Regions from separate parts of the Streptomyces sp. NPDC098781 genome, predicted to be linked through region 3. Evidence: riboswitches for the same ligand, from Rfam matches in the RefSeq annotation. Region 3 holds a riboswitch; each other region holds the start of a gene.
The links. Region 3 has a riboswitch for cobalamin ahead of metE (5-methyltetrahydropteroyltriglutamate--homocysteine S-methyltransferase). Riboswitches for the same ligand answer to the same signal wherever they lie in the genome.
Positions count from the first base shown of each region.

Region 1: another riboswitch for cobalamin. It lies ahead of ACIQWG_RS19355 (ribonucleoside-diphosphate reductase subunit alpha); the one in region 3 lies ahead of metE (5-methyltetrahydropteroyltriglutamate--homocysteine S-methyltransferase).
Region 2: another riboswitch for cobalamin. It lies ahead of ACIQWG_RS30250 (energy-coupling factor ABC transporter permease); the one in region 3 lies ahead of metE (5-methyltetrahydropteroyltriglutamate--homocysteine S-methyltransferase).

Region 1 is NZ_JBIWAK010000004.1:541,431-548,866, reverse strand. Features, by position in the region: gene ACIQWG_RS19380 (tetratricopeptide repeat protein) at 1-264, shown strand, start outside; gene def (peptide deformylase) at 339-989, shown strand; gene ACIQWG_RS19370 (helix-turn-helix domain-containing protein) at 995-1,960, opposite strand; gene ACIQWG_RS19365 (hypothetical protein) at 2,053-2,292, shown strand; gene ACIQWG_RS19360 (ribonucleotide-diphosphate reductase subunit beta) at 2,205-3,218, opposite strand; gene ACIQWG_RS19355 (ribonucleoside-diphosphate reductase subunit alpha) at 3,218-5,593, opposite strand; cobalamin riboswitch at 5,718-5,860, opposite strand; gene ACIQWG_RS19350 (GNAT family N-acetyltransferase) at 5,896-6,402, opposite strand; gene mctP (monocarboxylate uptake permease MctP) at 6,476-7,436, opposite strand, start outside.
Region 2 is NZ_JBIWAK010000008.1:210,184-217,619, reverse strand. Features, by position in the region: gene ACIQWG_RS30270 (LD-carboxypeptidase) at 1-847, opposite strand, end outside; gene ACIQWG_RS30265 (prolyl oligopeptidase family serine peptidase) at 844-2,808, opposite strand; gene ACIQWG_RS30260 (M20/M25/M40 family metallo-hydrolase) at 2,814-4,118, opposite strand; gene ACIQWG_RS30255 (M55 family metallopeptidase) at 4,111-4,944, opposite strand; cobalamin riboswitch at 5,023-5,231, shown strand; gene ACIQWG_RS30250 (energy-coupling factor ABC transporter permease) at 5,261-5,962, shown strand; gene ACIQWG_RS30245 (energy-coupling factor ABC transporter substrate-binding protein) at 5,959-6,309, shown strand; gene cbiQ (cobalt ECF transporter T component CbiQ) at 6,316-7,065, shown strand; gene ACIQWG_RS30235 (energy-coupling factor ABC transporter ATP-binding protein) at 7,062-7,436, shown strand, end outside.
Region 3 is NZ_JBIWAK010000001.1:113,172-120,607, reverse strand. Features, by position in the region: gene aceB (malate synthase A) at 1-1,468, shown strand, start outside; gene ACIQWG_RS00565 (3-hydroxybutyryl-CoA dehydrogenase) at 1,465-2,334, shown strand; cobalamin riboswitch at 2,518-2,739, shown strand; gene metE (5-methyltetrahydropteroyltriglutamate--homocysteine S-methyltransferase) at 2,905-5,223, shown strand; cobalamin riboswitch at 5,348-5,571, shown strand; gene nrdI (class Ib ribonucleoside-diphosphate reductase assembly flavoprotein NrdI) at 5,747-6,178, shown strand; gene nrdE (class 1b ribonucleoside-diphosphate reductase subunit alpha) at 6,136-7,436, shown strand, end outside.

The DNA of each region.
Region 1 (7,436 bases), on a different contig from region 3:
TCGTCGGTACGGCTGCTGTGCCGGATGTGCTCCGAGTCGCGGATGCCGTCCGACGAGGGCGACGGGGAGCACCTGGATCCGCACGACCACAGTGAGCCGGGGCACCCCGGACCGCTGGGCCACCGTACGGACGGCCAGCTGTGGGTTCCCGAGCGTGAGTGCGGGGTGGCCGCGCCGGCCGCGCTGGTGCGGGGGCTGCTGGACGGGTGGGTCGCGGACAGCCCGGATTCCAGGGACTGGCGGGATCTCGAAGAGGTCTGCTGAGCGTTCGCCGTACCCTGTATCAGCGTCACACCCCCTTTTCTTCTTTTGTTTGTGCAGGAAGGCATACGTCGGTCATGGCCCAGCAGGACACCGAGCAGCAGCACGCGGGCGTGCTCCCCGTGGACGACGAGGGTTTCGTCGTCGACACCGAGGACACGGAGGAGCGCGAGAACGCCTGGCATGAGCGCGGCACGTCGCGGCCGATCACCGTCGTGGGGAACCCGGTGCTGCACAAGGAGTGCAAGGACGTCACCGACTTCGGCGCCGAGCTGGACCAGCTGGTGGCGGACATGTTCGCCTCGCAGCGCACCGCCGAGGGCGTGGGCCTGGCCGCCAACCAGATCGGCGTCGACCTGAAGGTCTTCGTCTACGACTGCATGGACGACGAGGGCAAGCGCCACGTCGGCGTCGTCTGCAACCCGAAGCTCGTCGAGCTGCCCGCCGACCAGCGCCGGCTGGACGACAGCAACGAGGGCTGCCTGTCGGTGCCGACGGCCTATGCGCCGCTCGCCCGCCCCGACTACGCCGAGGTGACCGGGCAGGACGAGAAGGGCAACCCGATCAAGGTGCGCGGCACCGGGTACTTCGCGCGCTGCCTCCAGCACGAGACCGACCACCTGTACGGCTACCTCTACATCGACCGGCTGTCCAAGCGCGAGCGCAAGGACGCGCTGCGGCAGATGGCCGAGAACGAGCCGCGCTACCCCGTGGTCGCCAACGACTGACCGGCTCAGGCCGCGCTCGGCCCCTGGAACGTCCTGCGGTAGGCGTTCGGGGTCGTCCCCAGTGCGCGGACGAACTGATGACGCAGCGCCGCCGCGGTGCCGAACCCCGTTCGGCCCGCGATCGCGTCCACCGTCTCGTCCGACGCCTCCAACAACTCCTGCGCCAGCAGCACCCGTTGGCGCAGGATCCAGCGGTACGGCGTGGTGCCGGTCTCCTGCTGGAAGCGGCGGGCGAAGGTGCGCGGGGACATGTGCGCGCGCTCGGCGAGCTGCTCGACCGTGAGCTCCTCGTCCAGGTGGCGCTCCATCCAGGACAGCACCTCGCCGACGGTGTCGCAGTGGGAGCGCGGGAGCGGCCGCTCGATGTACTGGGCCTGCCCGCCGTCCCGGTGCGGCGGTACGACCATGCGCCGGGCGATCTTGTTGGCGACCTCGGGCCCCTGCTCCTGCCGCACGATGTGCAGACAGGCGTCGATGCCGGCGGCGGTGCCGGCGCTGGTGATCACCGGGCCCTCGTCGACGTACAGCACGTCGGACTCGACGATCGCTCCCGGATGCCGGACGGACAGCTCCCCGGCGTGCTTCCAGTGCGCACTGCACCTCCGCCCGTCGAGCAGTCCCGCGGCACCCAGCACGAAGACGCCGGAGCACACACTGAGCACCCGGGCGCCCCGCTCGACGGCTCTGACCAGGGCATCCAGCAGCTCGGGCGGGTAGGCCCGGGTGACGTACTCGCTGCCGGCCGGGACCGCGATCAGGTCGGCCTCCTCCAGCCGCTCCAGGCCGTACGGCGTGGAGACGGAGAGCCCGCCGACATGGGTGCCCAGCGTCGGCCCCTCCGCCGAGACCACGGCGAAGTCGTACGTGGGCAGTCCCTCGTCGCTGCGGTCGATGCCGAACACCTCGCAGACGACGCCCATTTCAAAGAGATGTACACCGTCGAGGAGGACGGCGGCGACGTTTTTCAGCATGCTGCCAGTGTGCCTCGAAGCTGGCAGTAAATCGAGGGTGAGCGGCAGTCCTGCCACTGTTGGTAAGGAGTATCCGGCGCGACAGTGGTGTCATGACTACGGAACAGACACAGACACTGCTCGCGATGATCGTCGTCCTCGGGATGTTCGTCGTTCTGGTCCTCCCGTCACTGATCGGCGCGGCGCGCGATCGGCGCATCGACCGTCAGATCAGGGAGGCCCAGGAACGCGACGCGGCCGAGGCTCAGAAGTCCTCGTCCAGGTCTACGGTGCCCTCCACCGCCACCTGGTACGCCGAGGGACGCCGCTCGAAGAAGTTGGTCAACTCCTGAACTCCCTGGAGCTCCATGAAGGAGAAGGGGTTCTCGGAGCCGTACACCGGAGCGAAGCCGAGACGCGTCAGGCGCTGATCGGCGACACACTCCAGGTACTGCCGCATCGACTCGGTGTTCATACCCGGGAGGCCGTCACCGCACAGGTCGCGCCCGAACTGGAGCTCGGCCTCGACGGCCTCCCTCAGCATGTCGGTGACCTGCTGCTGGAGCTGGTCGTCGAAGAGCTCCGGCTCCTCCTTGCGGACGGTGTCGACCACGTCGAAGGCGAAGGACATGTGCATCGTCTCGTCGCGGAACACCCAGTTGGTGCCGGTGGCCAGGCCGTGCAGCAGGCCCCGGCTGCGGAACCAGTACACGTAGGCGAAGGCGCCGTAGAAGAACAGGCCCTCGATGCACGCGGCGAAGCAGATCAGGTTCAGCAGGAAGCGACGCCGGTCGGCCTGGGTCTGGAGGCTCTCCAGCTTCTCGACCTCGTTGATCCACCGGAAGCAGAACTCGGCCTTCTCGCGGATCGAGGGGATGTTCTCGACGGCGTCGAAGGCCGCCGCCCGGTCCTCCGGGTCGGGGAGGTAGGTGTCCAGCAGCGTCAGGTAGAACTGGACGTGCACGGCCTCCTCGAAGAGCTGGCGCGACAGGTACAGGCGCGCCTCAGGGGAGTTGATGTGCTTGTACAGCGTCAGCACCAGGTTGTTCGCCACGATCGAGTCGCCCGTCGCGAAGAACGCGACCAGCCGGCCGATCATGTGCTGCTCACCCTCGGACAGCTTCGCCAGGTCGGCGACGTCGGAGTGGAGGTCGACCTCCTCCACGGTCCAGGTGTTCTTGATGGCGTCCCGGTAGCGCTCGTAGAAGTCCGGGTAGCGCATGGGGCGCAGGGTCAGCTCGAAGCCCGGGTCGAGCAGGTTGGCGTTACGGGTACTCATTACTGGCAGGCCTCGCAGGACTCGGGGTTTTCCAGGGAGCAGGCGACGGCGTCGGGCTCGGCGACCTGCTGGACGGGGATGGTCTTCTCGGGCTGGGCGGTCTGGCTCTGGGCGGCGCGGGCGATGCGGGTCGCCGGGCGGGAGCGCAGGTAGTACGTCGTCTTCAGACCTGACTTCCAGGCGTACGCGTACATCGAGGAGAGCTTGCCGATGGTCGGCGTCTCCAGGAACAGGTTCAGGGACTGCGACTGGTCGAGGAACGGCGTGCGCGCCGCCGCCATGTCGATCAGGCCGCGCTGCGGGATCTCCCACGCGGTGCGGTACAGCGCCCGTACGTCCGCCGGGATCCAGGCGAAGTCCTGCACCGAGCCGTTGGAGTCGCGCAGCGCCTCACGGGTGCGGGCGTCCCAGACGCCGAGCGCCTTGAGGTCGTCGACCAGGTAGGAGTTCACCTGGAGGAACTCGCCGGACAGCGTCTCGCGCTTGAACAGGTTGGAGACCTGCGGCTCGATGCACTCGTAGACGCCCGCGATGGACGCGATGGTGGCGGTCGGGGCGATGGCGAGCAGCAGGGAGTTGCGCATGCCGGTCGTGGCGATACGGTCGCGCAGGGCCGCCCAGCGCTCCGGCCAGGTGAGCTCGACACCGTAGTGGTCGGGGTGCAGCACACCCTGGGCGGTACGGGTCTTCTGCCAGGCCGGCAGCGGGCCGTTGCGCTCGGCGAGGTCGGCGGAGGCCTCGTACGCGGCGAGCATGATGCGCTCGGCGATCCGGGTCGAGAGCTGCTTCGCCTCGGGCGAGTCGAAGGGCAGCCGAAGCTTGAAGAAGACGTCCTGGAGGCCCATCGCACCGAGACCGACCGGCCGCCACTTGGCGTTGGACCGGCCCGCCTCGTCGGTCGGGTAGAAGTTGATGTCGACGACGCGGTCGAGGAAGGTGACGGCGGTGCGGACGGTGTCGTCGAGCCGCTCCCAGTCGAGGTCGCCGTCGCGGACGAACGCGCCGAGGTTCACCGACCCCAGGTTGCAGACCGCCGTCTCCCCGTCGTCGGTGACCTCCAGGATCTCCGTGCAGAGGTTGGAGGAGTGGACGACATGGCCCGGCAGGGCGGTCTGGTTGGCGGTGCGGTTGGCGGCGTCCTTGAAGGTCATCCAGCCGTTGCCGGTCTGCGCGAGGGTGCGCATCATCCGGCCGTACAGATCACGGGCCGGGATGGTCTTGCGCGCCAGCCCCGCGGCCTCCGCCTTGCGGTACGCCGCGTCGAACTCCTCGCCCCACAGGTCGACCAGCTCCGGCACGTCCGACGGCGAGAACAGCGACCACGGCTCGTCGCCGTTGACCCGGCGCATGAACTCGTCCGGGATCCAGTGCGCGAGGTTGAGGTTGTGCGTACGGCGGGCGTCCTCACCGGTGTTGTCGCGCAGCTCCAGGAACTCCTCGATGTCGGAGTGCCAGGTCTCCAGGTACACCGCGGCGGCGCCCTTGCGCCGGCCGCCCTGGTTCACGGCGGCCACGGAGGCGTCGAGGGTCTTCAGGAACGGAACGATGCCGTTGGAGTGGCCGTTGGTGCCGCGGATCAGCGAACCGCGGCTGCGGATGCGGGAGTACGCGATACCGATGCCGCCGGCGTGCTTCGAGAGACGGGCGACCTGGTGGTAGCGGCCGTAGATGGAGTCCAGCTCGTCCAGCGGGGAGTCGAGGAGGTAGCAGGACGACATCTGGGGGTGCCGGGTGCCGGAGTTGAAGAGCGTGGGGGAGGAGGGGAGGTAGTCGAGGCGGCTCATGAGCCCGTAGAGCGCGGCGACTTCGTCCAGCGACCTCGCGGTGTCGTCCTCGGCGAGACCGGCGGCGACGCGCAGCATGAAGTGCTGGGGCGTCTCGATGACCTTGCGGGTGATGGGGTGCCGGAGCAAATAGCGGCTGTGCAGGGTGCGCAGGCCGAAGTAGCCGAAGCGGTCGTCGGCGCCGGTGTCGACCAGGGAGTCGAGACGGGCCGCGTGGATTCGCGCGAACTCGGCGGTGCGGTCGGCGATGAGCCCCTCGCGGTGGCCGACCGCGACCGACTCGGTGAAGGACGTGACACCCTGCGAGGCGGCCTCGGCGGCGATGGAGATGGTCAGCAGCCGGGCGGCGAGCCGTGAGTAGGCCGGGTCCTCGGAGATCAGGCCGGCGGCCGCCTCGGTGGCCAGCTCGCGCAGCTCCGTCTCGTCCGCGCGGGCGGACCGGCCGCGCAGCGCGGCGGCGGCGACCCGGCCGGGGTCGGCGTCGGGGAGGTCGGCGGTCAGCTCGGTCAGGAGCCGCAGCAGCGCGGCACCGGGACCGTCGTTGTCCTGTTCGACCGCTGCTGAACCCGGTTCGGCTGGCGCGATGGTCACGTGGGGCTCTCCCTCGCTCGGCACGGGGGCCTCGCCGAGGGCAGGGGGCAGCACACGAGCGCACGGGGCGTCGCGTCCACCGGCCCATTCCACGAGGCCCGGACGTCAGGGCGCACCGGCCGGGCGGCCGGGCGCAGCTGTCGGCAGGTCCTCGGACTGACTCCCGTGCGCAGATACGCACAAGTACACCGTTGCGGGACAGTTCCGGATTCGCACCGGATTCCCCTGCGGCGACAGCGAGCACGAGCATACATCTTGTGCCGGGCTGTCGTATCACCACCAGATGTTGTGTCGCGCTGGTTTCAGAGCGTCAACTCGTAGGTGAGAAGAGTGATGTCGTCCAGCTCCGGGATCGGATTCCAGTCCCGATCGGGTGTGCGGACGAAGCCCAGGCGTTCGTAGATGCGGTGGGCGCCGTGCATGGTGCGCTGGGTCGACAGGACGATCCGTACACAGCCCTCCGTGGCCCGTGCGCGGTCGACGCAGGCGCGCACGAGCGCCTCTCCGGCGCCGCGTCCGCGTGCCGCCCGGTCGACGGCGAGCATGCGGATCTCGGCCTCGCCGGAACGCGCGATGTCGGCCATCGGGCCGCCGCTCGGCACGAAGGTCACGCCGCCCAGCAGGCGGTCCTTCTCGACGGCCACCAGCACGTCGGCGGCCGCCGCGCGTTTGGCCACGTCCCTGAGTTCGCCGAGGTACTCGTCGCTCTCGCCGAAGTCGAGAAGGCCGTCCTGTAGATAGGCCTGGGCGGTGATCTCGCCGAGGGCGTCGTACTCGGCGGTTCCGGCCTGCCGGATCACGATGTCCATAGGGGCGAGTCTGCCGGACACATACGACGGCGGGCCGCCGGATTTCTCCGACGGCCCGCCTGGTCCGAGCCGCTCAGTGGGACGAACCCGCCGTCGCCGGCGGCAGTTCCACCTGGACGCCCGGGTCGCCGGCGTCCGCCGTGTAGTCCTCCGGCTTCGTCTCGTCGATGCCCTCCGGAGCCTTCGCCGCCTTCAGGGCGAAGGTCAGGACCACCGTCACCAGGACGTTGAGCACGAACGCGGTGAGGCCGATGTAGCCGATCTCGCCGATGCCCGGGATCTCCTTCGCCGAGCCACCGAAGTGCTTCTGGGTCGGGGAGGCGACGCCGTACGCGGCGACTGTGCCGTAGATCATGCCCACCGCCCAGCCGGCCAGCAGCGCCCAGCGGTGGAACCAGCGGGTGAACAGGCCGCCGACCAGGGCCGGGAAGGTCTGAAGGATCCAGATGCCGCCCAGCAGCTGGAAGTTGATGGCGACCGTCTTGTCCATGGTCAGGACGAAGACCAGGGCGCCCACCTTCACCAGCAGGGACACGATCTTGGAGACCTTGGTCTCCTGCGCGGGCGTCGCGTCCGGCTTGATGAAGTCCTTGTAGATGTTGCGGGTGAAGAGGTTCGCGGCCGCGATCGACATGATCGCCGCCGGTACCAGCGCGCCGATGCCGATCGCCGCGAAGGCCACGCCCGCGAACCAGGACGGGAACATGTTCTCGAACAGCTGGGGGATGGCCAGCTGGCCGTTCTCCACCTTGATGCCGGCCGCGATCGCCATGAAGCCCAGCAGCGCCAGCAGGCCCAGCATCAGGGAGTACAGCGGCAGGATCGTGGTGTTGCGGCGGATCACCTCACGGCTGCGGGAGGAGAGCGTCGCGGTGATCGAGTGCGGGTACATGAAGAGCGCGAGCGCGGAGCCCAGCGCCAGCGTGGCGTACGTCCACTGCCCCGGCTCACCCGGCGCCAGCGCACCGCGTGGCGCGCCCGTGGCCGGGTTGGTCTGGCTGTAGGCCTCGCCCGCCTTGGCGAAGATCTCGTCG
Region 2 (7,436 bases), on a different contig from region 3:
CACAGTGCCCGAACCCGAACTCCTCCACAACGGGCACACCGAGGCCACCCAGTCGGTCGAGGAACAGCGCACGCAGGCGCTCGTACGGCCCGCACTCCTGCCAGGAGCCGAGCAGCACGCCGCGCACGCCGTCGAGCACGCCGGCGCGCAGCAGCTGGGTGAGACAGCGGTCGAGCCGGTAGGTCTCCTCGCCCACGTCTTCAAGGCAGAGCAGTCCGCCGGCCGCGGAGGTCCGGGCTCCCGGGGTGCCCGCCTCGGCGGCGAGCAGGGTGAGGCAGCCGCCGAGGGTGACCCCGCGGGCCCGGCCCGGGACCAGTGCGGCGCCGGTGGAGGTGATGACCCGCACCGACTCCGGCTCGAACAGCGTGGCCCTCAGATGCTCCTGCGCCCGCGCGTTCTTGACGAAGTCGACGCCGGCCGCCATCGGCCCGTGGAGCGTGGCCAGGCCCAGCCGGCCGGCGAACGCCTCGTGCAGCACGGTGATGTCGCTGAAGCCGACGAACGCCTTCGGCCCGGCCGCGGCCATCGCGTCCCAGTCCAGCAGGTCGACCATCCGCTGCACGCCGTAGCCGCCCCGGGCGCACAGCACGGCGTCCACGGCCGGGTCGCACCAGGCGTTCTGGAGGTCGGCGGCCCGGTCGGCGTCCGTACCGGCGAGGTAGCCGAACGCGCCGTGCCGGTCCAGCACATGGGGCGCCACCACCGGGTCGAGGTCCCACCCGCGCAGCACGTCGAGGCCGGCCTGGAGCCGCTCCTCGGGCACCGGCCCGCTGGGCGCGACGACCGCCACCCGGGCGCCGGGGGCCAGCCGGGTGGGCCGCGCCAAGGGCCCTGCGGGTCGGTTCACTTGGCGAGCTCCAGGTGCGGGATGCCGGGCGGGTTCAGGCCGAACACCTGGGCGTACAGGGAGAGTTCGGATTCCAGTACCCGGACCGTCGTCTCGGCCCGCCGGAATCCGTGCCCCTCCCCCTCGAAGGCGATGTAGGCGTGCGGCACCCGGCGCCCCGCCAACCGGGCCAGGAACCGCTCGCACTGGGCGGGCGGGCAGATCACGTCGTCCAGGCCCTGCAACAGCAGGAACGGCACGGTGAGACGGTCGGCGTGCGCCGCGGGCGAGCGTTCGGCGTAGCGCGCCGGCACCTCGTCGAGGGGGCCGACCAGCGACTCCAGGTACCGCGACTCGAAGTCATGGGTCTCGCCCGTGCCCCAGCCGGTCAGGTCGAGGATCGGGTAGAGGATCGTGCCGCAGGCGAAGACGTCGGTGGTGGTGAGCGAGGCGGCGGTGGTCCAGCCGCCGGCGCTGCCGCCCCGTACGGCGAGCCGGCTCCGGTCGGCGGTGCCCTCGTCGGCGAGGGCGAGCGCGACGGCCGCGCAGTCCTCGACGTCGACCACGCCCCACTGCTCGCGCAGCCGGTCGCGGTACTCCCGCCCGTACCCGCTGGAGCCGCCGTAGTTGACCTCGGCGACGCCGATGCCGCGCGAGGTGAAGTAGGCGATGGCCAGGTCGAGCACGAGGGGCGCCCGGTCGGTGGGGCCGCCGTGCGCCCAAATGACGTACGGCGGCGGGGTGTCGGCGGGGGCGACGCAACCGGGGTGGTGCGGCGGGTAGATGTGCGCGTGGATGTCGTCGCCGGCGGGACCGGTGAAGGTGCGGATCTGCGGCTCGGGGTAGTAGGCGGGGTCCACCGCGTCGTCGTGCGCGGCCCCGACCACCCGGGACCGTCCGGTGCAGGTGTCCAGCTCGACCACCTCGTAGGCGCTGCGCGGACTCGCGCCGACGGCGATCACCCGGTCGCCGTGCACCGCGAGCGTGGGCGCGAACTCGGTCCAGGGGCCGGCCGCGTCGACGATCTCGCCGGTCTCGGGGTCGAGGATCCCGAGGGCCGTCGAGCCGCGGCCGTGCACCACCGCCACGAGTCCGCTCGCCAGCGGGGCGAACCAGCGCAGCCCCAGTTTCCACAGCGGGCCGCCGAACTCCTCCTCGCGCGGGCAGAGGGGTTCGCCGTCCCGGTACAGGTTCCACCAGCCGCCGCGGTCGCTGGTGTACAGCAGCCGGCCGTCGGCCGACCAGTCGACCTGGGCGATCGACTCCCGCGGCCCACCGGCGACGATCCGCCGGCCGGCCAGGCTGCCGTCGGCGCCGACATCGGCGACCAGCAGTTCCGTGCCGTCCCACGGCATCCGGGGATGGTCCCAGGCGAGCCATGCCGCGCGCCGTCCGTCCGGCGAGATCCGCGCCCCGGTGACGAACCGGTACCGGTCGTCGGTGAGTTCGCGTACGGCGTCCCGGTCCTCGGCCGCCGAGCCGTCCAGCGGGACCGCGGCCAGGACGCGCCGCACATCCGTCGGCCCCTCCCCCGTGAACTCCTCCAGCACGCACCACACTTCACCGAGGTCGAGCCGCAACTGCGGCTCCACCCAGCGCAGTCCGCCGCCCACCTCGGACACGGGAGTGAGCGGACGCGGCTCGCCGCCCTCCTCGTACCGGTGCAGGCGCTGATCGGCGAAGTCGACGAAGACGACGAGCGGGCGGCCGTCGACCATCGCACCGGCCCACGGCTGCCCGCCGTACTCGACGACCCGGCTGCGCACGTTCCACGGCGGGGGCAGGACGGACTCCTCGGTGCCGTCGGCGCCGCGCCGTACCAGCGTGCGCCGTCCGGCCTCCGTGGGCCGCGGCTCGATCCACCACGCCTCGTCACCCACGAACCCGACGTACTCGGGCCGCCCGTCGTGCGCCGCGGCGACGGCGGCGTCGATGGGCGAGGGCCAGGAACCGTACGCCAGCGTCCGCACTGTCTCCCCCACTCCGGTCAGGCCGTGCGCAGAAAGCGGTCGAGTACCCGCACACCGAAGTGCAGTGCCTCGACCGGCACCCGTTCGTCGACGCCGTGGAACATGGCCCCGTAGTCGTAGCCCTCCGGCAGCCGCAGCGGTGAGAAGCCGTAACCGGTGATGCCGAGCCGCGAGAACTGCTTGGCGTCGGTGCCGCCGGGCATGCAGTACGGCACCGTGTGCCCCTCGGGCGCGAACTCCTCGACGGCGGCGCGCATCTTTGCGTACGTCGGCGAGTCGAGCGGTGACTGGAGGGCCACTTCGCGGTGGTGGAACTCCCAGTCGACGTCCGGGCCGGTCAGTTCGTCGATGGTCGCGCGGAACTCGTCCTCGAAGCCGGGCAGGAACCGGCCGTCGACGTGGGCCACGGCCTCCCCCGGGATCACGTTGACCTTGTAACCGGCGTCCAGCATGGTCGGGTTGGCGCTGTTGCGGACGGTGGCCTCCACGAGCTTGGCCGCCGGGCCGAGCTTCTCCAGCAGTCCGTCCACGTCGTCGAGGTCGGCGTCGAGGCCGTGCAGCGCGGCGAGTTCGACGAGGGCGGCGCGGACCGTGGGGGTCAGGCGGACCGGCCACTCGTGGGCGCCGATCCGGGTGACGGCGGCGGCGATGCGGGTCACCGCGTTCTCCCGGTTGGGCCGGGAGCCGTGCGCGGCCCGCCCGCGTGCCGTGAGCTTCAGCCAGCCGGTGCCGCGCTCTCCGGCCGCGAGGGGGTAGATCTGCCGCCCGCTGCCGTCGTGGACGGTGAACGCGCCCGACTCGCCGATGCCCTCGGTGCAGCCCTCGAACAGCGCGGCGTGCCGGTCCGCGAGAAAGCCGGAGCCGTCCGCGGCGCTCGCCTCCTCGTCGGCGGTGAACGCGATCACGACGTCCCGGCGGGGCCGTAGGCCCTCGCGCGCCCAGGCCCGCACGACGGAGAGGATCATCGCGTCCATGTTCTTCATGTCGACGGCGCCCCGGCCCCACACGACGCCGTCGCGGATCTCCCCGGAGAAGGGGTGCACGCTCCACTCGTCAGCCCACGCGGGCACCACGTCCAGATGACCATGGACGAGCAGCGCGTCCGCCGAGGGGTCGGTTCCCTCGACGCGGGCGACCACGTTCGTGCGGCCCTTGACGCGCTCCAGCAGGGTGGGCTCCAGGCCCGCCTCCGCCAGCCGCGCGGCGGCGTACTCGGCGGCGGGGCGCTCCTGGCAGTCGCCGCCCCCGCGATTGGTCGTGTCGATGCGAATGAGGTCGGAAGTGAACGTAACGACCTCGTCCAGCGCCTGCCCGTCAGCCATACTGCTCCTCCACCGCGGCCGAGACGATCGTGGTGACCGCCTTGAAGGTACGGATTCCCTCGTACATACGCTCGCTGGTGTACGCCACCTTTCGCTCGCCGATACGTTCGACGCCCGGGACGACGGTGGCGGCCATCGCGAGGTGCTCGGCGTCGAACTCCACGGCCACGGTGAACGGGCCACCGTGTACCGGCTGCTGACGGACCGCCAGCCCGGCCGCCTCCTTCGCCGCCGCGCGGATGTCGGCGGCGGTCCTGGCCGGCGTACGGCACACGGCGGCGTACCGCGAGACATGGTCCTTGACAGCGACCTTCAGTGCCTCGGGCGCATATCCCAGCGCGTCCTCGCAGGCCACGTCGTCGCCGGTGACGAGGACGACGGGCACGCCGTACTCCGCGACGACGTGCGCGTTGAGCAGCCCCTCGCTCGCCCGTACGTCGTTCAGCCACACCCCTGTGATCGAGTTCGCCAGGTAGGTGTGGGCGAGGACACCTTCCATGCCGGCGCCGGCGTGGTAGCCGACGAACGCGATGCCGTCCACGTCGCCGTGCTGGACGCCCTCGACCATGGACAGCGACTTGTGCCGGCCGGTGAGCATCTCGGCCCGCTCGTCGAGCCGTTCGAGCAGCAGATTGCGCATGGTCCAGTGCGCCTCATTGATGACGACGTCGTCGGCGCCGCCGTCGAAGAATCCCCTTACCGCGGCATTGACGTCCGAGGTGAACATCCCCCGGCACCGCTCCCACTGCGGCGTGCCGGGCAGAACGTCCGCCGGCCAGGTCACACCGGTGGCGCCCTCCATGTCGGCGCTGATGAGGATCTTCATGCTCCGTCACGTTACGCGCCCGCGCCGGAACCCGCCACGAAGCGGACGAACGCCGCTTTCACGCCGCCGAGGCGTGCTTGTCAGCCACTGTGTCCGGGCACTACTGTCACCACGCCTTGGTGAACGGGAAATCCGGTGTGATGCCGGTGCGGCCCTCGCCACTGTGAATCGGGAAGTCCGGCTCCAGCCCGCACGGGCAAGCCACTGGGTCCTCGGACCCGGGAAGGCGGAGCACGGGCGTGTGGTACCCGTCAGCCAGGAGACCGGCCAAGGCGCGTCAACCATCCACGAGGTGCTGGAGAGGGTCTGCTGAGCCATGCACATAGCCGAGGGTTTCCTCCCGCCGGCGCACGCGGTCGCCTGGGGCGTCGCGTCCGCTCCGTTCGTCGTCCACGGAGTCCGTTCACTCACCCGTGAGGTCAGGGAGCACCCCGAGAGCACGCTGCTCCTCGGCGCCTCCGGAGCCTTCACGTTCGTCCTGTCCGCCCTGAAGCTGCCGTCGGTGACCGGCAGCTGCTCGCATCCCACCGGCACCGGACTGGGCGCCATCCTCTTCCGGCCGCCGATCATGGCGGTCCTGGGCACCATCACCCTGCTCTTCCAGGCGCTGCTGCTCGCGCACGGCGGCCTGACCACGCTCGGCGCCAACGTCTTCTCGATGGCGATCGTCGGACCCTGGGCCGGGTACGCGATCTACAAACTGCTGCGGCGCTACGACGTGCCACTGATGGTCGCCGTGTTCTTCGGGGCGTTCGTCGCCGACCTGTCCACCTACTGCGTGACCAGCGTCCAGCTGGCGCTCGCCTTCCCCGACCCGAGCAGCGGCTTCCTCGGCGCGCTCGGCAAGTTCGGCTCCATCTTCGCCGTCACCCAGATCCCGCTCGCGGTGAGCGAGGGCCTGCTCACGGTGCTCGTGATGCGGCTGCTGGTGCAGTCCAGCAAGGGCGAACTGACCCGGCTGGGCGTGCTCCTCGCCGGCAAGCGGACCCGCACCGAGACGGAGGCCGTGGCCCGATGAAGAAGAACACGAAGATCAACCTTCTGCTGCTGCTCGTGGTGGCCGCGCTGGCCGTGCTGCCCCTGGCACTCGGTCTCGGCGACCACAAGGAGGAGCCGTTCGCGGGCGCCGACGCCGAGGCGGAGACCGCGATCACCGAGATCGAGCCGGACTACGAGCCCTGGTTCACACCGCTGTACGAGCCGCCTTCCGGCGAGATCGAGTCGGCGCTGTTCGCGGTCCAGGCGGCCCTCGGCGCCGGTGTTCTCGCCTACTACTTCGGGCTGCACCGGGGACGGCGGCAGGGCGAGGAGCGGGCGCTGGAGCAGGCACCGGCCGGCGAGGAGCCGAAGGCCGACAAGGTCTGACGCATCATGCTGCCGATCGACGCGGCGGCGCACAGCAGTCGCTGGCGCCGCCGTCACCCCGTGGACAAGGCCGTGCTCGGGCTCGGTCTCACCGTCCTCGCGATCTCGCTGCCGCCCTGGCCGGGCGCCGCGCTGGTCCTGGTCACCGCGCTCGCGGTGCTGCTGGGCCCGGCGGGCGTTCCCGCGCGCCGGCTGTGGCGCGCCTACCGGGTGCCGCTCGGTTTCTGCGTGACCGGCGCGGCCACCCTGCTGGTCCAGGTCGGCGGCCCGGAGGGCTTCGTGTCCCTCGCCGACGACGGTGGGCTGCGGGCCGGGGAACTGCTGCTGCGGACCTCGGCCGCCTCCCTCGGCGTGCTGCTGTTCGCGTTCACCACGCCGATGTCCGACCTGCTCCCCCGGCTGGTGAAGGCGGGGGTGCCCGCACCCGTGGTCGACGTCGCCCTCGTGACGTACCGCATGAGCTTCCTGCTCCTCGACTCGGTGCGGCGCATCCGGGAGGCCCAGGCCGCGCGCCTCGGGCACACCGGCCGGGCCGCCGAGTGGCGCTCGCTCGCCGGGCTCGGCGCCACTGCCTTCGTGCGGGCGTTCGACCGGGCCACCCGGCTCCAGGCCGGGCTCGCCGGGCGCGGCTACGACGGCACGCTGCGCGTCCTGGTGCCGCGGGCCCGGGTCTCCGTCCCCTTCACGGCCGCCAGTTGCGTGCTGCTCGCGGCGCTGGTCGCCCTCACTCTCGTACTGGAGAAGGCCCTGCCATGAGCGAGCCCACCGCCCTGGTCGCCCTGCGAGGCGCCTCCTACGCCTACGAGGACGGCCCCGTCGTACTCAGCGGCCTCGACTTCGACGTGTCCGAGGGGCGCGCGCTGGCGCTGCTGGGCCGCAACGGCAGTGGCAAGACCACGCTGATGCGGCTGCTCAGCGGCGGGCTCCGGCCGCACGCGGGCCGGTTGACGGTGGAGGGTGCGCCGGTCACGTACCACCGCAAGGGGCTGACCCGGCTCAGGACGACCGTCCAGCTGGTGGTGCAGGACCCCGACGACCAGCTGTTCGCCGCGTCCGTCGCCCAGGACGTCTCCTTCGGCCCGCTGAACCTGGGTCTGCCCGACGCCGAGGTACGGGCACGGGTCGAC
Region 3 (7,436 bases):
GCGCCAGGAGATCCTCAAGGAGCGGCGCAGGCTGGCGCTGCGGCTGGCCTCGGGCTCGCCCCTCGACTTCCCCATGGTCACCTCGGCCGTCCGCGCCGACCCGACCTGGCGGGTGGCACCGCCCGCCCCCGGGCTGACCGACCGGCGCGTGGAGATCACCGGGCCACCCGAACGCCGGATGGCGGTCAACGGACTCAACTCCGGTGCCGACGTCTGGATGGCGGACTTCGAGGACGCCACCGCTCCCCTGTGGGACAACGTCGTCGGCGGGCAGCTCAACCTGCTCGACGCCATCGAGCGCCGTATCGACTTCACCTCGCCGGAGGGCAAGGAGTACCGGCTCGGCGAGCGGCCCGCCAGCATCGTGGTCCGCCCCCGTGGCTGGCACCTGGAGGAGGAGCACCTGGAGTACGACGGCCGGCCCGTGCCCGCCGCCCTCGTCGACTTCGGCCTGTACTTCTTCCACTGCGCCCGGCGTCAGATCGACGCCGGTCACGGCCCGTACTTCTACCTGCCGAAGCTGGAGAACCGGTACGAGGCCCGGCTGTGGAACGACATCTTCGTCCTCGCCCAGGAGCTGCTCGGCATCCCGCGGGGCACGGTCCGCGCCACCGTCCTCATCGAGACGATCACGGCCGCGTTCGAGATGGAGGAGATCCTCTACGAGCTGCGGGAGCACAGCTCCGGGCTCAACGCAGGTCGCTGGGACTACCTGTTCAGCCTGATCAAGACGTTCGGCCACCGCACCGACTTCCTCCTGCCCGACCGGGCGCAGGTGACCATGACCGCCCCCTTCATGCGGGCGTACACCGAGCTGCTCGTGCGCACCTGCCACCGTCGCGGCGCCCATGCCATCGGCGGCATGGCGGCCCAGGTCCCCGGCAAGGACCCCGCCGCGAACGAGGCGGCGCTCGCCAAGGTCCGGCTCGACAAGGAGCGGGAGGCGGAGGACGGGTTCGACGGGTCCTGGGTGGCCCATCCGGGGCTGGTGCCCGTCTGCCGCGAGGTCTTCGACGGCGTCCTCGGCGAGCGGCCGCATCAGCTCGACCGCACCCGGGACGACGTGGAGGTGTCGGCCTCCGACCTGCTGTCGGTGCGCCGGATCAGCGGCCCGCCCACCCCGGAGGGAGTCCGCACCAACATCTCCGTGGCGCTGCGCTACTTCGCCGCCTGGCTGCGCGGACAGGGCGCCGTCGCCATCAACGGGCTGATGGAGGACGCCGCCACCGCCGAGATCGCCCGCGTGCAGATCTGGCAGTGGCTGCGGCACCGCGTGATCGACCGGGAGACGGTGCTGCGCCTGCTGGACGACGAACTCGTCGCGCTGGGCGCCGAATACCCGTGGGCACCACTCGACGACATCCGCGCCCTCTTCGAACGAACCACCCTCGCGGGCGAGTTGCCGCTCTTCTTCACACCGGACGCCTACACCCGGCACCTCGTGCGACGGACGGAGACACTGGCATGAGCACGGTCATCGGACGCGTCGGCGTGGTCGGCGGCGGACAGATGGGGGCCGGGATCGCCGAGGTGTGCGCGCGGGCGGGGGTCGACACCGTGGTGTGCGAGGCCGACGCGTTCGCCGCCCGGGCCGCGCGGGACCGGGTCGCCGGTTCCCTGGACCGTGCCGTGCGACGGGGCAAGCTGACCCAGGACGCCGCCGGCGACGCCCTCGCCCGACTCGTCTTCACCAGCAGCCTGGACGACCTGGCCGACCGGCAGCTCGTGGTCGAGGCCGTGGTGGAGAACCCGGACGCCAAGACAGAGGTCTTCGCCGCCCTCGACAAGATCGTCGAGGACCCGGCGGCCGTGCTGGCCACCAACACCTCCTCGCTGCCGATCATGCGCCTCGGCATGGCGACGGGCCACGCGGACCGGGTGGTGGGCCTGCACTTCTTCAACCCCGTCCCGGTGCTGCCGCTCGTGGAGGTGGTGACCTCCCTGCACACCTCGGCCGCGACCACCGCCACGGTCGAGGACTTCGCGACCCGCACCCTCGGCAAGACCGTGATCCGTTCCCAGGACCGGGCGGGCTTCGTCGTCAACGCGCTGCTCGTCCCGTACCTGCTGTCCGCGATTCGGATGGCGGAGTCCGGCTTCGCCACCGCCGCCGACATCGACGCCGGCATGGAACTGGGCTGCGCCCACCCCATGGGCCCGCTGAAGCTCGCGGACCTGATCGGGCTGGACACCGTCGCGTCCATCGCCGAGTCGCTGTACGACGAGTTCAAGGAACCTCTCTACGCCGCTCCCCCGCTGCTCCAGCGGATGGTCGAGGCGGGGCTGCTGGGCCGCAAGACCGGCAGGGGGTTCCACACCTACGACCAGGGCTGAGGGCCTGGTACGACGCGGGCTGAGGGGCCCGCGCCGCCGCCGGGATGAGGGTCCCGGCAGTGTCACAGGGGAAGGGCGGGAAGCGCGAGTGCGGCGCTTCCCGCCCTCTGCGTTCGCCCCGGAAGTCCTCCGGAATCGCCTTCCAGATCCTGGACGCCTCTCCCTCGCGGGGCGACACCACGTAGGCTGATGTGTGCAGCTGGTTCGCCCCGTCCGCCAGACGGGGTGTCGTAAGAGGGAACCCGGTGGGAATCCGGGACTGCCCCGCAGCGGTGAGCGGGAACGACCGCCGTCATACGCACTGGGTCCGACGTACGGGCCCGGGAAGCGACGGCCAGTAGGTGTCCTCCGGTCAGGAGGGCGTGCCCGCGAGTCCGAAGACCTGCCATCTGCCCGTGTGCGGACCATTCCGCGCGCGGACAATCCGGTGACCTCGAGGGCGGGTCGGCGTACATACCAGGCGAACGACCGCGCTGTGCCGCGCGAGGTCGGTTCCGTCCGGTTCGTCACCCTTCGCGTTCTCGTCCCGTCTCCGGGATCTCAGGGATTCATCTCGCGAAGGAGATCTCCGTGACCAGCAAGTCCGCAGCCGCGGCAACACGGGCCACCGTGTACGGCTACCCCCGCCAGGGCCCGAACCGGGAACTGAAGAAGGCCATCGAGGGCTACTGGAAGGGGCGCGTCACCGCCGACGCCCTCCACTCCACCGCCGCCGACCTGCGTTCCGCCAACTGGCGGCAGCTCGCCGACGCCGGTATCCACGAGGTGCCGACCGGCGACTTCTCCTACTACGACCACGTGCTGGACACCAGCGTCGCGCTCGGCGCGATCCCCGACCGCCACCGCGCCGCCGTCGAGGCCGACGCCCTGGACGGCTACTTCGCCATGGCCCGCGGCACCCAGGACATCGCGCCGCTGGAAATGACCAAGTGGTTCGACACCAACTACCACTATCTGGTCCCCGAGTTGGGCCCGGACACGGTGTTCACGGCGAACTCCGCCAAGCAGGTCGCGGAACTCAAGGAGGCCGTGGCACTCGGCCTCGCCGCCCGCCCGGTCCTGGTCGGCCCGGTCACCTACCTCCTGCTGGCCAAGCCCGCTCCCGGCGTGGCGGCCGACTTCGAGCCGCTCACCCTGCTCGACCGACTGCTGCCGGTGTACGCGGAGATCCTGGCCGACCTGCGCGCGGCCGGCGCCGAGTGGGTGCAACTGGACGAGCCTGCCCTGGTCCAGGACCGCACTCCGGCCGAACTGAACGCCGCCGAGCGCGCCTACCGTGACCTCGGGGCCCTCGCCGACCGGCCCAAGCTGCTGGTCGCCTCCTACTTCGACCGGCTCGGCAACGCCCTGCCCGTTCTGGCGAAGGCCCCTGTCGACGGGCTCGCCCTGGACTTCACCGAGGCCGCCGCGGCCAACCTCGACGCGCTCGCCGCCGTCGGCGGGCTGCCAGGCAAGCGGCTCGTCGCCGGAGTCGTCAACGGCCGCAACATCTGGATCAACGACCTGTCGAAGTCCCTGAGCACCCTCGGCACCCTGCTGGGTCTGGCCGACCAGATCGATGTCGCGGCCTCCTGCTCCCTCCTCCATGTCCCGCTCGACACGGGCCTGGAGCGGGACATCGAGCCACAGATCCTGCGCTGGCTCGCGTTCGCCGAGCAGAAGACGGCCGAGATCGTCACGCTCGCCAAGGGCCTGTCCCAGGGCACCGACGCGATCACGGCCGAACTCGCCGCCAACCGGGCCGACCTGGCCTCCCGCGCGGGTTCCCCGATCACCCACGACCCGGCGGTCCGGGCCCGTGCGGCGGCCGTGACCGACGCGGACGCCCGCCGGTCGCAGCCGTACGCCGAACGGGCCGCCGCCCAGCGCGCCCACCTCGGCCTGCCCCTGCTGCCGACCACGACCATCGGTTCCTTCCCGCAGACCGGCGAACTGCGCGCCGCCCGCGCCGATCTGCGCGCCGGCCGCATCGAAACCGCCGGCTACGAGGAGCGCATCAAGGCGGAGATCCAGGACGTCATCTCCTTCCAGGAGAAGACCGGCATCGACGTCCTGGTCCATGGCGAGCCCGAACGCAACGACATGGTCCAGTACTTCGCCGAGCAGCTCACCGGCTACCTCGCCACCCAGCACGGCTGGGTGCAGTCCTACGGCACCCGGTACGTCCGGCCGCCGATCCTGGCCGGCGACATCTCCCGCCCCGAGCCGATGACCGTGCGCTGGACGACGTACGCCCAGTCCCTCACGGACCGTCCGGTCAAGGGCATGCTCACCGGCCCGGTGACGATGCTCGCCTGGTCCTTCGTCCGCGACGACCAGCCGCTCGGCGAGACGGCCCGCCAGGTCGCCCTCGCCCTGCGCGACGAGGTGAACGACCTGGAGACGGCCGGTACCTCCGTCATCCAGGTCGACGAGCCGGCCCTGCGCGAGACGCTGCCGCTGCGCGCCGCGGACCACGCCGGGTACCTCGCCTGGGCGACGGAGGCCTTCCGTCTCACCACCGCCGGAGTGCGGCCGGACACCCAGATCCACACGCACATGTGCTACGCCGAGTTCGGCGACATCGTCCAGGCCATCGACGATCTCGACGCCGACGTCATCAGCCTGGAGGCCGCCCGGTCCCACATGCAGGTGGCCCGGGAACTCGCCGCCCACGGCTACCCGCGTGAGGCCGGTCCCGGGGTGTACGACATCCACTCCCCGCGCGTCCCCAGCACGGAGGAAGCGGCCACCCTGCTGCGCACGGGCCTGAAGGCCATCCCCGCCGAGCGGCTGTGGGTCAACCCCGACTGCGGCCTGAAGACCCGCGGCTGGCCCGAGACCCGGGCCTCCCTGGAGAACCTGGTCGCCGCCGCCCGCACGGTCCGGGGCGAACTGCCCGCCTCCTGACCGCGGCTCCCAGTGGGCCGGGACGCCACGCGCGTCCCGGCCCCGCCGAGCCGGACTTAGGTATACCTAAGTTTTTCCCACAACACAACATCTGGGATGCGCATGCTCGACGCGTTCTAGATGTAGTGTTGGCGGTGCTGGTGGTTCGCCGGACATACCTGTGTCCGGCGTCGCAAGAGGGAACCCGGTGGAAGTCCGGGACTGCCCCGCAGCGGTGAGCGGGAACGACCGCCGTCATACGCACTGGGTCCGACGTACCGGGCCCGGGAAGCGACGGCCAGTAGATGTCCTCCGATCGGGAGGACGTGCCCGCGAGTCCGAAGACCTGCCACCGGCGCGCACGCCGGACAGCGGTGTGCGCGCTCCGAGGCCCCGAGGGAGGGCCACGTGGCAGCCGCACGGATCCGGGTCGGGCGTACCGTTTCTCCCCGCCGCCCCGATGCTCCCCCGTTCGCGCCGCGACGCTCCTCCCCTCCCGGTCCTCGGACGAGGACGGGAACGAGCGAGAGGAGGCGGCGGACCGATGAGCGGTCTCGTGTATTTCTCCAGTGTCTCGGAGAACACCAAGCGCTTCGTGGAGAAGCTGGACCTGCCGGCCACGCGTATTCCCCTGCACCCCCATCGCGAGGGTATGCCGCGGGTCATCGAACCGTATGTGCTGATCGTGCCGACCTACGGCGGCGGCGAGCGCGCGGGCGCGGTGCCCAAACAGGTGGTGCGCTTCTTGAACGTCGAGGCCAACCGCGCACTGCTGCGCGGGGTCATCGCCTCCGGCAACACCAACTTCGGCGCCGACTACTGCCTGGCCGGCCGAGTGATCTCGGCGAAGTGCCGGGTCCCGGAGCTGTATCGATTCGAGCTGCTGGGCACGGACCGCGACGTCCGTGCCGTGCGGGAAGGACTACAGAGGTTTTGGACACGACACTCATCGACGGCGGGACGGCCGGCGGCATGAACACCCTCACCACGGCGGTCACCATCCCAGCGGCCCAGCGCGAGTCGATCGGCACGCGCAAGGACTACCACGCGCTGAACGCCCTGCTGAACATGTACGACTGCGACGGCCGCATCCAGTTCGACAAGGACCGCGAGGCCGTCCGCCAGTACTTCCTCCAGCACGTGAACCCGAACACGGTGGTCTTCCCGACGCTGAAGGAGAAGATCGACTACCTGGTCGGGAACGACTACTACGAGGAAGCCCCGATCCGGCGCTACGACTGGGACTTCATCGAGGAGCTGTACCGGCAGGCGTACGCCCACGAGCACCGCTTCCGCACCTTCCTCGGCGCCTTCAAGTACTACACGTCGTACACCCTGAAGACCTTCGACGGCTCCCGCTACCTGGAGCGCTACGAGGACCGGGTCGTCGCCACCGCGCTGTATCTCGGCGGCGGTGACCCGGAGTTGGCCGCCCGCCTGGTCGACGAGATGATGACCGGCCGCTTCCAGCCCGCCACCCCGACCTTCCTCAACGCCGGCAAGGCGCAGCGCGGCGAGCTGGTCTCCTGCTTCCTGCTGCGCGTCGAGGACAACCTGGAGTCCATCGGACGCGGCATCAACTCCGCGCTCCAGCTCAGCAAGCGGGGCGGCGGCGTGGCCCTGCTGCTGACGAACCTGCGCGAGCAGGGCGCCCCGATCAAGAAGATCGAGAACCAGTCCTCCGGTGTCGTCCCGGTGATGAAGCTCCTGGAGGACTCCTTCTCCTACGCCAACCAGCTGGGCGCGAGGCAGGGCGCGGGCGCGGTGTACCTGCATGCGCACCACCCCGACATCATGCGGTTCCTGGACACCAAGCGGGAGAACGCGGACGAGAAGATCCGCATCAAGACCCTCTCGCTGGGTGTGGTCGTGCCGGACATCACTTTCGAACTGGCCAAGCGCAACGAGAACATGCACCTGTTCTCGCCGTACGACGTCGAGCGCGAGTACGGCAAGCCGCTGTCGGACCTGTCCGTGAGCGAGCACTACGACGACCTGGTCGCCAACCCGCGGATCCGCAAGACCACGCTCAGCGCTCGCGAGTTCTTCAAGACGATCGCGGAGCTTCAGTTCGAGTCCGGCTACCCGTACCTGCTGTTCGAGGACACGGTGAACCGGGCCAACCCGATCCCCGGCTGGATCAACATGTCCAACCTGTGCTCGGAGATCCTCCAGGTCAACTCGCCGAGCACGTACGACACCTCGCTCGGGTACGAGACCGTCGGCAAGGACAT